2 regions of the Streptomyces sp. NBC_01166 genome follow, and region 1 is predicted to be linked to the other one. Evidence: riboswitches for the same ligand, from Rfam matches in the RefSeq annotation. Region 1 holds a riboswitch; the other holds the start of a gene.
The links. Region 1 has a riboswitch for S-adenosylmethionine ahead of thrC (threonine synthase). Riboswitches for the same ligand answer to the same signal wherever they lie in the genome.

Region 1 (6,676 bases):
GGCGGTCGAGCCCGGCGGCAGCCCGGAGAGCGTGCTCGTGGACATCGCGTCCCAGGCCCGGCAGGCGGAGAGTGCCGAGTAGGTAGGTTGGTTCATATGACCGGCCCTCCCGCTGATGAAGCGGACTCCGCTGCCCCGCTCTCCGACCAGGAGCGCGCGGTGCTGGCCCTGGAGCGGCGCTCCTGGCCGGGCCCCGGTGCGAAGGAGCGGGCGATCCGTGAAGACCTGGGCATCTCGCCGGTCCGCTACTACCAGCTGCTCAACGCGCTCCTTGACGACCGGCGGGCGCTGGAGGCGGACCCGGTGACGGTGAACCGGCTGCGGCGGGTCCGGGACGCGAGGCGTGGGCGGCGCTGAGTCCCGGGCCTGCCGGGGCTCCGCCCCGGACCCCGTGCCTCGAACGCCGACCGGGCTGATCCTGCCCCCCGCTGAGCCTCAGGGATGGCGGGCTGGGCTGGACTTGGCCCTGCTCACGGATACGCTCGGGCCATGGGCAATTCGGCACACCCCCTCCCGACCCCGTCCACCCAGGCCGGCCGCGAAGGCCTCGCCGCGCTCCTGGCGCGTCCCTCCCGTGCGGTCGTCGCGCTGGACTTCGACGGCACGCTCGCCGACATCGTCCCCGATCCGGAGCAGTCCCGGGCGCACCCCGGTGTCGTCCCGGCCCTCTCCGCGCTCGCCCCCCAGGTCGCCGCCGTCGCCGTGATCACCGGCCGCCCGGCCTACACCGCCGTCCGCTACGGCGGCTTCGCCGGCGTGCGCGGCCTGGACCACCTCGTCGTCCTCGGGCACTACGGGGCCGAACGCTGGGACGCCGCCACCGGGTCCGCCCACGCCCCGGCCCAGGACCCCGGAGTCGAAGCCGTCCGGGGCGAGCTCCCGGCCGTGCTGGCGGAGGCGGGCGCCGACAGCGGCACCTGGATCGAGGAGAAGGGCCGCGCGGTCGCCGTGCACACCCGCCGCGCCGCCGATCCGCAGGCCACCTTCGAGGCGCTGCGCGCCCCCCTGGCCGACCTCGCGGCCCGCCACGGCCTGATCGTCGAACCGGGCCGGCTGGTCCTGGAGCTGCGCCCGTCAGGCATGGACAAGGGCGTGGCGCTGGAGGAGTACGTGAAGGAGGTCGGCGCCGAGACGGTGCTGTACGCCGGCGACGACCTCGGCGACCTCGCCGCCTACGCGGCCGTGGAGAAGCTCCGCACCCGCGGCACGGCGGGCCTCCTGGTGTGCAGCGGCACCGAGGTCCCCGAACTAGCCGAGCGTGCCGACCTGGTGCTGCCGGGCCCCGCGGCGGTGGCGGAGTTCCTCCACTCCCTCGCCCAGCACCTCATCCGGGGCTAGGGGCCTCTTTCAGCGCGTCCAGCTGATCCAGGAACCACTGCTGCGGGGGCAGCGCGGTCGCGGCGGCGGCCAGGCGCTTCGAGCGGGCGCCGCGCTCGTCGGAGTCCATCGTGAGCCCTTCGTGCAGCGCCGCCGCCGTGGCCGACACGTCGTACGGGTTGACCACGATCGCGTCCTCGCCCAGCTCCTCGTACGCCCCCGCCTCGCGGGAGAGCACCAGCGCGCAGCCGTGGTCCGAGACGACCGGGACCTCCTTGGCGACGAGGTTCATGCCGTCGCGGATCGGGTTGACGAGGGCCACGTCCGCCATCCGGTACGCCGCCAGGGAGCGGGCGAAGTCGTCGTCGACGTGGAGCAGGACCGGGGTCCAGCCCTCGGTGCCGTACTCCGCGTTGATCGCGTCGGCGACCCGCTGCACCTCCGCCGTGTAGTCGCGGTAGACCGTGAGGTCCTGCCGGGAGGGGTAGGCGAAGGCGATGTGCACCACGCGCTCGCGCCATTCGGGGCGCTCCTCCAGCAGCGCACGGTAGGCGTGCAGACCGCGCACGATGTTCTTGGAGAGCTCCGTGCGGTCCACCCGCACGATCGTGCGGCGGTCCGCGCCGACCTGTTCCCGCAGGAGCTCCATGCGGTCGTCCACGTCCGCCTCGTGGGAGCGGCGGCGCAGGAAGTCCCCGTCGGCGCCCAGCCCGTGCACCCCGATCCGGGTGCGGCCGGTGCCGCCGAGGATCTCCGTGCAGCAGCTGATGAAGGCGTCCGCCCAGCGTCGGGTGAGGAACGCGGCGCGGTCGGCGCCCAGGATGCCGTTGAGCAGCTGCTCGCCGATGTCGTCGGGCAGCAGCCGGAAGTAGTCGACGGGCGCCCAGGGGGTGTGCGAGAAGTGCCCGATCCGCAGGTCGGGCCGGAGCTCGCGCAGGAGGCCGGGGACCAGCGAGAGGTGGTAGTCCTGCACCAGGACCGCCGCCCCCTGGCCCGCCTCCTCGGCGAGCGCCTCGGCGAAGGCCTGGTTGTACGCCTCGAAGGAGGCCCACTGCCGGCGGAACTCCGCGTCGAAGACGGGCTCCACCGGCGTCTCGTAGATCATGTGGTGGACGAACCAGAGCACGGAGTTCGCGATGCCGTTGTAGGCGTCGGCGTGGACCCCTGCGTCGATGTCGAGCATCCGGACGCCGGGCTCGGAGACACCGCGCCGGACCGCCTCGCGGTCGCCGTCGCCGAGGGCGGCGCAGACCCACAGCTTGTCGTCGACGGCGCTCAGGCCGGAGACGAGCCCGCCCCCGCCCCGCTTCGAGTCGAGCGTGCCGTCCTCCCGACGTGTGTACGACACCGGGCCGCGGTTGGACGCGACGAGTACCTGGGCAGCGTGCTCGGAGACCATGTACCCGAACCTAGCCCGTTCGGGAAGCCTCCAAACGTGAAGCGTGTGCGGAGCCGGGCGGGAAGAACCGTTACGCCGCGTTTCGCGAGGCGTACTCCGCGATCTCGCGCATCGGGGGGCGTTCCTCGGTGTCCACCGCATGGGTGTGCGGGACGAATCCGTCGGGCCCCCGGTCGAACTGGGTGATCTCGGGGCGTACGAGGGTCCCCCGGGAGAGCCGCAGCTGCGCCGTCCGGTAGATCGTGGCCGCCATCCGGCCGAGGGCCTGGCCGTCCTGGTGGCGGTGTTTGCGTACGCCGACGTCGACCTGGGCCAGCGCGTCCAGACCGACCGTGTGCAGCGCGTCGACGAGCAGGCCCAGCTCCACTCCGTAACCGACGGGGAAGGGGAGCTGCTCCAGCAGGGAACGCCGCACCGCGTACTCGCCGCCCAGCGGCTGGACGAAGCCGGCCAGGCTCGGCCAGTGCAGATTGAGCAGCGGGCGGGCCACCAGTTCGGTCACCCGGCCGCCCTGACCTGCGGCGTCGCCCAGCGGCCGGTCGTACATGGCCTTCACGAAGTGCACCGAGGGGTCGGTCAGCAGCGGGCCGACGATCCCGGAGACGAATTCGGCCGAGAAGTCCTTGAGGTCCGCGTCGACGAAGCAGACGATCTCCCCGCTGGTCACCAGCAGTGATCGCCACAGGACCTCGCCCTTGCCGGGGACGGCGGGGATCCGGGGGAGTATCGCGTCCCGGTGCACGACCCGGGCACCGGCCAGCCGCGCCGCGTCGGCGGTGGCGTCGGTGGATCCGGAGTCGATCACCACCAGTTCGTCGACGAGCTGGACCTTCTCCATCAGCTCGCGCCGGATCTCCGCGACGATCGCTCCGACCGTCGCCTCCTCGTTCAGCGCGGGCAGGACGACGCTCACGCGCGAGCGGCGCGGATCCTTCGCCCGCGCGGCCGTGAGCCGGTCCAGCGGGCGGTCGGCAGCAGACCAGGAACGCCTGGTCAGCCAGCGTTCCACCTCTTCCAGCACGGTCGATACTCCCTGTATGTGATCCATCTCGCGGTTCGGACGACTATCTCAACCGTCCGGTGCTTCGGTTACAGTCTTGAACAACGCGGATGGCCCTCGCATGTCGGGGTCGGTCCGCGAATAAACGCCCGGATCCATGGTCCGGTGCCATAGCGCTCATCCAGAGGGACTGAGGGAACGGCCCGTTGAAGTCCCGGCAACCCTCCTGCCGACCGCGAGGTCACGGTGGGGAAGGTGCCAATTCCGTCTTGTGGCGAAATACGTCGCAAGGAAGATGAGGAGAAAGGGCCTCCGCCATCATGGCCGTGCAGACAGTTGCAGCCGACACCAATACCTCCGCAGTGGACCTCGGTCCCGCCGCGGCACTTTCCTGCCGCGAATGCGGCGAGCGTTTCGAGCTCGGTCCCATTTTCGCCTGTGCGTCCTGTTTCGGGCCGCTCGAAGTGGCGTACGACCTGCCGAGCGGCTCCCCCGAAGAGCTGAAGAAGCGCATCGCCGAGGGCCCGAACAACATCTGGCGCTACGCGCCGCTGCTGCCGGTCCCCGCCGACGTCGCGGACAAGCCCAACATCAACCCCGGTTTCACCAAGCTGGTCAAGGCCGACAACCTGGCCCGCGAGCTGGGCGTGACCGGTGGTCTGTACGTCAAGGACGACTCCGGCAACCCGACGCACTCCTTCAAGGACCGTGTCGTCGCCATCGCCGTCGAGGCCGCCCGTGCCTTCGGGTTCACCACCCTCTCCTGCTCCTCCACCGGCAACCTCGCCGGTGCGGTGGGCGCCGCCGCCGCCCGCGCCGGCTTCCGCTCCTGCGTGTTCATCCCGCACGACCTGGAGCAGGGCAAGGTCGTCATGGCCGCGGTGTACGGCGGCGAGCTGGTCGGCATCGAGGGCAATTACGACGACGTCAACCGCTTCTGCTCGGAGCTCATCGGTGACCCGCTCGGCGAGGGCTGGGGCTTCGTCAACGTCAACCTCCGGCCGTACTACGGCGAGGGCTCCAAGACCCTGGCGTACGAGATCTGTGAGCAGCTCGGCTGGCAGCTGCCCGACCAGCTCGTCATCCCGATCGCGTCCGGCTCGCAGCTCACGAAGATCGACAAGGGCCTCCAGGAGCTGATCAAGCTCGGCCTCGTCGAGGACAAGCCGTACAAGATCTTCGGCGCCCAGGCCGAGGGCTGTTCCCCGGTCTCCACCGCCTTCAAGGCCGGCCACGACGTGGTGCGTCCGCAGAAGCCGAACACCATCGCCAAGTCCCTGGCGATCGGCAACCCGGCCGACGGCCCCTACGTCCTGGACATCGCCCGGCGCACCGGCGGCGCCGTGGAGGACGTGAACGACGAGCAGGTCGTCGACGCGATCAAGCTGCTGGCCCGCACCGAGGGCATCTTCGCGGAGACCGCGGGCGGGGTGACGGTCGGTGTGACGAAGAAGCTGATCGACGCCGGCCTGCTCGACCCGTCCCTCACCACCGTCGTGCTGAACACCGGCGACGGACTGAAGACGCTCGACGCGGTCGCCCCCACGACCGGCCTGTCGGCGACGATCCGGCCCAGCCTGGACGCGTTCCGCGACGCGGGCCTCGCCGCCGCCAACTGACACCCGAGACCGAAGGAAGGCACCCACATGAGCGTCAAGGTCCGTATCCCCACCATTCTCCGCACCTACACGGGCGGTCAGGCCGAGGTCCCGGCCGAGGGTGCGACCCTCTCCGAGGTCATCGCGTCCCTGGAGCAGAACCACCCGGGCATCGGCGCCCGTGTCCTGGACGACCAGGGCAAGCTGCGCCGCTTCGTCAACGTGTACGTCAACGACGACGACGTGCGCTTCGAGGGCGGCCTGGACGCGGTCACCCCGGACGGCGCGGGCGTCTCGATCATCCCGGCCGTCGCCGGAGGCTGATCTCCCCGCACGGTCACGGCCCCGACCGGCGGCCCGACCGCACAGCGTGAACGATATGGCCCCCTCCGCGAGAGAAGCGGAGGGGGCCATTCTGCATGGTTGAGCACGGTACAGTTGGGGAAGTCCCCGCCGCTGCGCATGCCGCCCGCATATGAGAATGCGCCCGGCCGCGACAAGAAGCAGCCAAAGTAAGTGAACTCCTTGTGGCATAAGTGGCCTTTGTCAGGCCCGACTTGCCCTGGAATCCTATGAATCCCCCCATTGCGTGCGGTCACCTGTGCCCAGAATTCTCGTCCGATTGACCTGTTGCAGAGGGCAGTTGGGCAGATACATTCGGCCGCGGTCGACGCGTTCCGGCGCACGCCACCCTCTCCTGTCGGAGGGTGAGTTCTGACCCGGGCCCGCGAAGTGCGGTGCTCGTGCAAGGGCCAGTAATAGGGGAGTTAGGCATGGCTCAGGGCACCGTCAAGTGGTTCAACGCGGAGAAGGGGTACGGCTTCATCGCGGTCGACGGTGGTGCGGATGTTTTCGTCCACTACAGCGCGATCCAGATGGACGGGTACCGCACCCTCGAAGAGGGTCAGCGAGTTGAATTCGAGATCTCGCAGGGCCAGAAGGGGCCGCAGGCGGACATGGTCAAGCTCGCCGTCGGCTGAGCTCGGCGCGGTCGGCCAACGACACTACTCACGCACGTGAGGCCCGTACCCCGGCCAGGGGTACGGGCCTCACGTGCGTCCTCGTCCACCCCGAAGGTTGTCCACATCCGAGGGGTGACGCCTGCGCCCACCCGTCGCCCGACCACCGCCCCTCCAGCGAGCCTTCTCCGAAGGCGCTTGCACTCGAAGGGGTCGAGTGCTAATCATTGGCGTTAGCACTCTCCAGGTGAGAGTGACAGAAAACTTGGACCGGGCCGGTGAGGCCCGCAGGCCCGGTGGGGCAAGGAACCACTGAGCACGCTGGCCGTCCGTCGCGGGCGCCACTCGGTCCGGAGAAATCCACCCCTGTCCGGGAGGACCACTTCACATGGCCAAGATCATC
Region 2 (6,676 bases), 2.3 Mb from region 1:
AAGCTGATCCGCAACACCATGTTCGGTGCGCTGGCCCTGGTGCCGCTCTCCGGTGTGGTGCTGCTGCGCGACCTCGGTCCGCTGCCGGAGAAGAAGCTCCGCAAGACCCTGTGGGCCAAGGGCAAGCAGCTCGTCAACATGAACACGATGGAGCCGCTGCGTCCCGAGGACGTCGTCGTCGGTTCGCTGACCTTCGCCATGCCCGAGGGCCTGGAGGAGGACGCGCACGACTTCCAGTCGCAGATCGCCAAGGCCGCCCTGATGATCATCCGCATCGAGCCGGACAACATCAAGGACAAGCGTGAGCGCGAGTGGGCCCACGAGGGAATCGTGGCCTTCTCCAAGATCTGCACCCACGTCGGCTGCCCGATCAGCCTGTACGAGCAGCAGACGCACCACGTGCTCTGCCCGTGCCACCAGTCCACCTTCGACCTCTCCGACGGCGCCCGCGTCATCTTCGGTCCGGCCGGTCACCCCCTCCCGCAGCTGCGGATCGGCGTGAACAGCGAGGGCAACCTCGAGGCGCTCGGTGACTTCGAAGAGCCCGTCGGTCCTGCCTTCTGGGAGCGCGGATGAGTACTGCGACAGACACACAGCGCAAGGCGCCCGCCGGTGAGCGGGTGGCCGACTGGGCGGACGGCCGGCTCGGCATCTACGGCCTGGCCAAGGCCAACATGCGCAAGATCTTCCCGGACCACTGGTCCTTCATGCTCGGTGAGATCTGCCTCTACAGCTTCATCATCATCATCCTCACGGGTGTGTATCTGACGCTGTTCTTCCACCCGAGCATGAACGAGGTCGTCTACCACGGCTCGTACGAGCCGATGCAGGGCATCCGGATGTCCGAGGCGTACGCCTCGACGCTGGACATCAGCTTCGACGTCCGCGGTGGTCTGCTCGTCCGGCAGATCCACCACTGGGCAGCGGTGATCTTCCTCGCCGGCATGTTCGTGCACATGTTCCGGGTGTTCTTCACCGGCGCGTACCGCAAGCCGCGTGAGATCAACTGGCTGTTCGGCTTCCTGCTGTTCGTCCTCGGCATGTTCACCGGGTTCACCGGCTACTCGCTCCCGGACGACCTGCTCTCCGGTACGGGTGTGCGCTTCACGCAGGGCGCGATCCTGTCGATGCCGATCGTCGGTACGTACATCTCGATGTTCCTGTTCGGCGGGGAGTTCCCCGGCACCGACATCATCGCGAGGTTCTACTCGATCCACATCCTGCTGCTGCCGGGCATCATGCTCGGGCTCGTGGTCGGCCACCTCATCCTGGTGTTCTTCCACAAGCACACGCAGTTCGCGGGTCCGGGACGTACGAACAAGAACGTCGTCGGCATGCCGCTGCTGCCGGTCTACATGGCCAAGGCAGGCGGATTCTTCTTCCTGGTCTTCGGCTTCATCGCGATCATCGCGGGCATCGCCTCGATCAACCCGATCTGGGCGCTCGGCCCCTACCGTCCCGACCAGGTGTCCACGGGCGCCCAGCCGGACTGGTACATGGGCTTCGCCGAAGGCTTCGTCCGTGTCATGCCGGGCTGGGAGATCAACCTCTGGGGCCACACGCTGGTCCTCGGCGTGCTGATCCCGCTGGTCCTCTTCGGTGTGGTCCTCGGGGCACTCGCGCTCTATCCGTTCATCGAGTCCTGGATCACCGGGGACAAGCGCGAGCACCACATCCTGGACCGTCCGCGCAACGCTCCGACCCGTACCGGTCTCGGCGTCGCCTGGGTGACGATCTACTTCGTCATGCTGATCGGCGGCGGCAACGACATCTGGGCGACCCACTTCCACCTGTCGCTCAACGCGATCAGCTGGTTCGTACGGATCGCCTTCTTCGTCGGCCCGGTCCTGGCGTTCGTCGTCACCCGGCGGATCTGCCTCGGCCTCCAGCGCCGCGACAAGGAGAAGGTGCTGCACGGGCGCGAGTCCGGCACCATCAAGCGCCTGCCGCACGGTGAGTTCGTCGAGATCCACGAGCCGCTCAGCCCCGGCCAGCTGCACACGCTCACCGCGCACGAGCAGTACAAGCCGGTCGAGATCGGCCCGACGGTCGACGAGAACGGTGTCGAGCGCAAGCCTTCGGCGCTGCAGAAGCTCCGGGCCAGGCTCAGCAAGAGCTACTACGGCGAGGACAACCAGATCGCCAAGCCCACCGCCGAGGAGTACAAGGAGATCACCAGCGGCCACGGCCACCACTGATCACCTCAGCTGACCGCCACAGCAGGAGCCCCGTCCATCCGATGGACGGGGCTCTTCGCTGCCCCCGGGCCTGGATAGGGTGGGAGGTATCCCTTGTATCGGCTGTGGACCCCCAGGAGCGGACCATGAACGTTGTGACCCCGGACGGCGGCGACAGCGTGGCGGCCCGTACCTGGCCCGGCGTACTGACCCCCCTGCTGCGCGGCGAGCACCTGGGCGCGGACGACACGGCGTGGGCCATGGACCGCATCATGAGCGGCGAGGCCACGGACGTGCAGATCGCGGGCTTCGCCGTCGCCCTGCGGGCCAAGGGCGAGACCGTCGACGAGGTCACCGGACTCGTCCGCGCCATGTACGAGCACGCCCACACCATCGAGGTGCCCGGCCGCACGGTCGACATCGTGGGCACCGGCGGCGACATGGCCAAGACGGTCAACATCTCCACCATGTCGGCGATCGTCGTCGCGGGGACCGGAGCGAAGGTCGTCAAGCACGGCAACCGGGCCTCCTCCTCGGCGAGCGGTGCCTCCGACGTCCTGGAGAAGCTCGGCGTCAACCTCGAACTCACGCCGCAGCGCGTCGTGGCCGTGGCCGAGGAGGCGGGCATCACCTTCTGCTTCGCCGTGAAGTTCCACCCCGCTCTTCGGTACGCGGCCAGGGCGCGCAAGGAGCTGGGCACGCAGACCACCTTCAACATCCTGGGCCCGCTCACCAATCCGGCCCGGGTGCGTTCCCAGGCCATCGGGGTCGCCGACCCGAAGATGGCGCCCATCGTCGCGGGGGTGCTGGCGGACCGGGGGAACTCGGCGCTCGTCTTCCGGGGCGACGACGGCCTCGACGAGCTGACCACCACGGCGACCTCGCGGGTCTGGATCGTCCGCGACGGCACCGTGCGCGAGCAGGCCTTCGACCCGCGCGACGTCGGCCTGGACCTGGTCCCCGTCGAGGCGCTGCGCGGCGCGGACTCCTCGTACAACGCGGATGTGGCCCGTCGGCTGCTCGACGGGGAGACCGGCCCCGTACGCGACGCGGTGCTGCTCAACTCGGCTGCCGCACTGGTCGCGCTGGACCCGGGCGAGGGCTCGCTGGACGAGCAGCTCTCGGCCGGGATCGCGCGGGCCGCGCAGTCGATCGACTCGGGCGCGGCCAGGAGCGCGCTGGAGCGCTGGGTGGCGGCCAGCAACGCCTGAGGGCGCAGGCTGTGAGCAAGGGCGCAGTCCGGATCGCGGACTGCGCCCTTGCGCGTCGCCGTGGGTATGGCAAGATGCTGCGCAGGTCATGAGTGACAGCGACTACGGCCCCGGCCCGCTGTCCGGCAACCCTCCGTCCGTGGCGGGGTGCCCCGGGTGAAGACCAGGCCGCAGGCAGCGAGGTCTGTGGCAAGCGCGGGCCCCTCGGCATCGTTGGATGCCACCCCTTGGGGTCCTGGTCCCAGGGAGTCTTCTGTGAGCAAGCGAATGCGATAGGGCTCTAGGCCCTCCTCCGCACACCCCTTTTTTCTTTCTCTCCCCGCACTGCTGCGTCCTGTCGGGCCGCCGGTGCGTGGATCTCGCCTGCCTTTTACGGGAGTTCGCCATGTCTGTCTCCACCGCTGCCGTCGACCAGTCCATTTGTGCCCCGCTGCCGGTTCTGGGCGCCGATGTCACCGTTCCGCTCGTTACCGGCGGAGACGTCACCTACGCCGCCCTCGACTACGCGGCCAGCGCCCCGGCGCTCCAGCGGGTCTGGGAGGACGTGGCGGCCTACGCCCCGTACTACGGCAGCGTGCACCGCGGCGCCGGCTACCTCTCGCAGCTCTCCACAGACCTGTTCGAGAACAGCCGCCGGACCGTGGCGGAGTTCCTCGGCTGCCGCGCGGAGGACCAGGTGGTCTTCACCCGCTCGACGACCGACTCCCTCAACCTGCTCGCCGCCGCGCTGCCCGCCGGCTGCGAGGTGTTCGTGTTCGAGACCGAGCACCACGCCTCGCTGCTGCCCTGGCGTGACGCCCGGGTGACCTACCTCGACGCCCCGCGCACCCCGGGCCAGGCGGTCGCCACGCTGGAGCGGGCGCTGGCCGGCCGGGAGCCCAATGGTCCCGCACTGGTCTGCGTGACCGGCGCGTCCAACGTCACCGGTGAGCTGTGGCCGGTGAAGGAACTGGCCGCAGCCGCCCACGCCCACGGGGCGCGGATCGTGCTCGACGCGGCGCAGCTGGCCCCCCACCACCCGGTGGACATCGCCGAGCTGGACGTCGACTGGGTCGCCTTCTCCGGGCACAAGCTGTACGCGCCCTTCGGCTCGGGCGTCCTCGCCGGCCGCGCCGACTGGCTGGTGGACGCGGAGCCGTACCTCGCGGGTGGCGGCGCCTCCCGCAAGGTCGCCCGGCGCACCGACGGCGGTGTGGACGTCGAGTGGCACACCACCCCGGCCCGGCACGAGGCGGGATCGCCCAACGTCATCGGCGTCTACTCCATCGCCGCGGCCTGCAAGGCCCTGACCGAGGCCGGATTCGACCGGTTGGTCGCCCGGGAGCAGCAGCTGGTGACACGGGTCCGTGAGGGGCTCGCCGACGTCCCCCAGGTCAAGGTGCTCTCGCTCTTCGGCGACGACGCCCCGAGGGTCGGCGTCATCTCCTTCGTGGTCGAGGGATGGAACAGCTCGCACTTCGCCGCGGCGCTCTCCGCCGAGTACGGCATCGGGGTGCGCGACGGACTGTTCTGCGCGCACCCGCTGGTGCGGACCCTGCTGGGCAGCGAGCCGCAGGAGCCGGGCGAGTGCGGCGCGCCGGAGGCCGCGCCGGGGGAGAGGTCCCTCAACGCCATCCGGGTGAGCTTCGGCGCCGGCACGCCGGACGAGCACATCGAGAGGTTCCTGGGCGCCGTCCGCGAGCTCGTCAGCAAGGGCGCCCGCTGGAGCTACCGCACCGAGGAGGGCCGCTGCGTGCCCGACCGGGGTGCCGCGCAGGTCTGAGCGGGTCCGGACACGGCTCCGGCCGGGAACGGGAGGCGTGTCGCCCCGTCCCCGGCCGGAGCCGTACGCCGTCTCAGGCGTCGAGACCGATGGCGAAGGCCGCCTCGAGGTCGTGCTGCGAGTAGGTGCGGAAGGCCACATGGGTGTCGGTGCCCTCGACGCCCTGGATCTTGCTGATCCGGCCCGGGATGACATCGGCCAGATCGTCGTGCCGGGCGACCCGGACCATGGCGATCAGGTCGTACGTACCGGTGACCGAGAAGACTTCGCTGACACTGTCCAGCGCGGCGATGGCCTCGGCGATCTCGGGGATCCGGTCCACGCTGGTTTTGATGAGCACGATCGCGGTGATCACGGCTGGCTTTCTCCCTCAGTGGCCGTGGCTGGAGACTTCACTCTAGTACCCCGGAACCGCACCCAGGCGTAGAGGAACCCGGCCGCGAAACCCGCCACGTGCGCGAGGTACGCCACGCCCGGGCCGCTGCCCGCGCTCCGCGCCGCCAGCCACTGCAGGACGAACCAGAACACGAGCACGATCCAGGCGGGGAAACGCAGCGGCAGGAAGAAGAGGAAGGGGAAGAGGCTGGTGACGCGGGCCCGGGGGAAGAGATAGAGGAACGCGCCGAGCACCGCTGAGATCGCCCCCGACGCGCCGACCAGTGTCTGGTCGGAGTCCGCGTGCACCACCGCGTAGGCCACCAGGGCGAAGTAGCCGCAGGCGAGATAGAAGAAGGTGAACTCGGTGCGGCCCATGCGCTCCTCGGCCATCGCGCCGAACACGTAGAGGAAGAGCATGTTGCCCAGCAGGTGCAGCCAGCTGCCGTGGACGAAGAGCGCGGTCAGCGGGGTCAGGGCCGCGTGGGCCGAGCCCTCCATCAGCTCGGTGGGGATCACGCCCCACCGCTCGAAATACCCGGCCTGAGCGGCCAGCAGCGCGTCGGCGCTGCCGTGGACGGGGTTGAACCCGGAGAGCGGGCTGATCAGGAACACCGCGCAGCAGAGCGCTATCAGCCCGTACGTGACCGGGGCGCCGCCCGCCGCGGCCGCCGCCCGGAGCTCTCCGGCCCGCCTCCGCCAGTGGACTTCCCGCCGATAGGTCACGCACAGAGCATGACGCACCGGGCGAGAACGGGACAGACCGCCTCGCCGTGCCGATAGGTATGCGCAAGGCCGTAGGGTTACAGCAGGACATCCGCAGTTCGACGGCGCACCGCGAGATCGAAGCCTGGGCACGCACGAGACTCGACGAACGACGAAAGAGGACGCAACGATGACGACGGTTCCCCAGCCGACGGACGGGACCCGCTGGCGCTGCACGCTCTGCGGCAACCTGACCCGTTTCGATGTGACGCGCTCCTCCAAGGTCGTGGAGTACGTGCATCTCGACCTGGCCGGGGAGTCGAGTATCGAGGAGCGCGAGGTGGTCAGTGAGACCATCGAGTCGGTGCGCTGTCGTTGGTGCAACGCCGTGGACCAGATCGAACTGGTCGACAGGCCTGGTGCCGACTCCTGACGGGGCAGTGCGG

Region 2: linked by a shared signal. The riboswitch ahead of OG379_RS10995 (aminotransferase class V-fold PLP-dependent enzyme) and the one ahead of thrC (threonine synthase) in region 1 are both predicted to bind S-adenosylmethionine.

Annotation. Positions count from the first base shown of each region.
Region 1 covers NZ_CP108613.1:4,706,696-4,713,371, forward strand. Annotated here, with positions in the region: gene OG379_RS21670 (ABC transporter substrate-binding protein) at 1-82, shown strand, start outside; gene OG379_RS21675 (DUF3263 domain-containing protein) at 97-357, shown strand; gene otsB (trehalose-phosphatase) at 490-1,338, shown strand; gene OG379_RS21685 (trehalose-6-phosphate synthase) at 1,325-2,716, opposite strand; gene OG379_RS21690 (glucosyl-3-phosphoglycerate synthase) at 2,787-3,737, opposite strand; SAM riboswitch class I at 3,891-4,018, shown strand; gene thrC (threonine synthase) at 4,037-5,335, shown strand; gene OG379_RS21700 (MoaD/ThiS family protein) at 5,363-5,638, shown strand; gene OG379_RS21705 (cold-shock protein) at 6,088-6,294, shown strand; gene groL (chaperonin GroEL) at 6,662-6,676, shown strand, end outside.
Region 2 covers NZ_CP108613.1:2,382,204-2,388,879, reverse strand. Annotated here, with positions in the region: gene OG379_RS11010 (Rieske 2Fe-2S domain-containing protein) at 1-576, shown strand, start outside; gene OG379_RS11005 (cytochrome bc complex cytochrome b subunit) at 573-2,198, shown strand; gene trpD (anthranilate phosphoribosyltransferase) at 2,324-3,388, shown strand; SAM riboswitch class IV at 3,473-3,590, shown strand; gene OG379_RS10995 (aminotransferase class V-fold PLP-dependent enzyme) at 3,774-5,150, shown strand; gene OG379_RS10990 (Lrp/AsnC family transcriptional regulator) at 5,224-5,505, opposite strand; gene OG379_RS10985 (rhomboid family intramembrane serine protease) at 5,502-6,269, opposite strand; gene OG379_RS10980 (hypothetical protein) at 6,421-6,663, shown strand.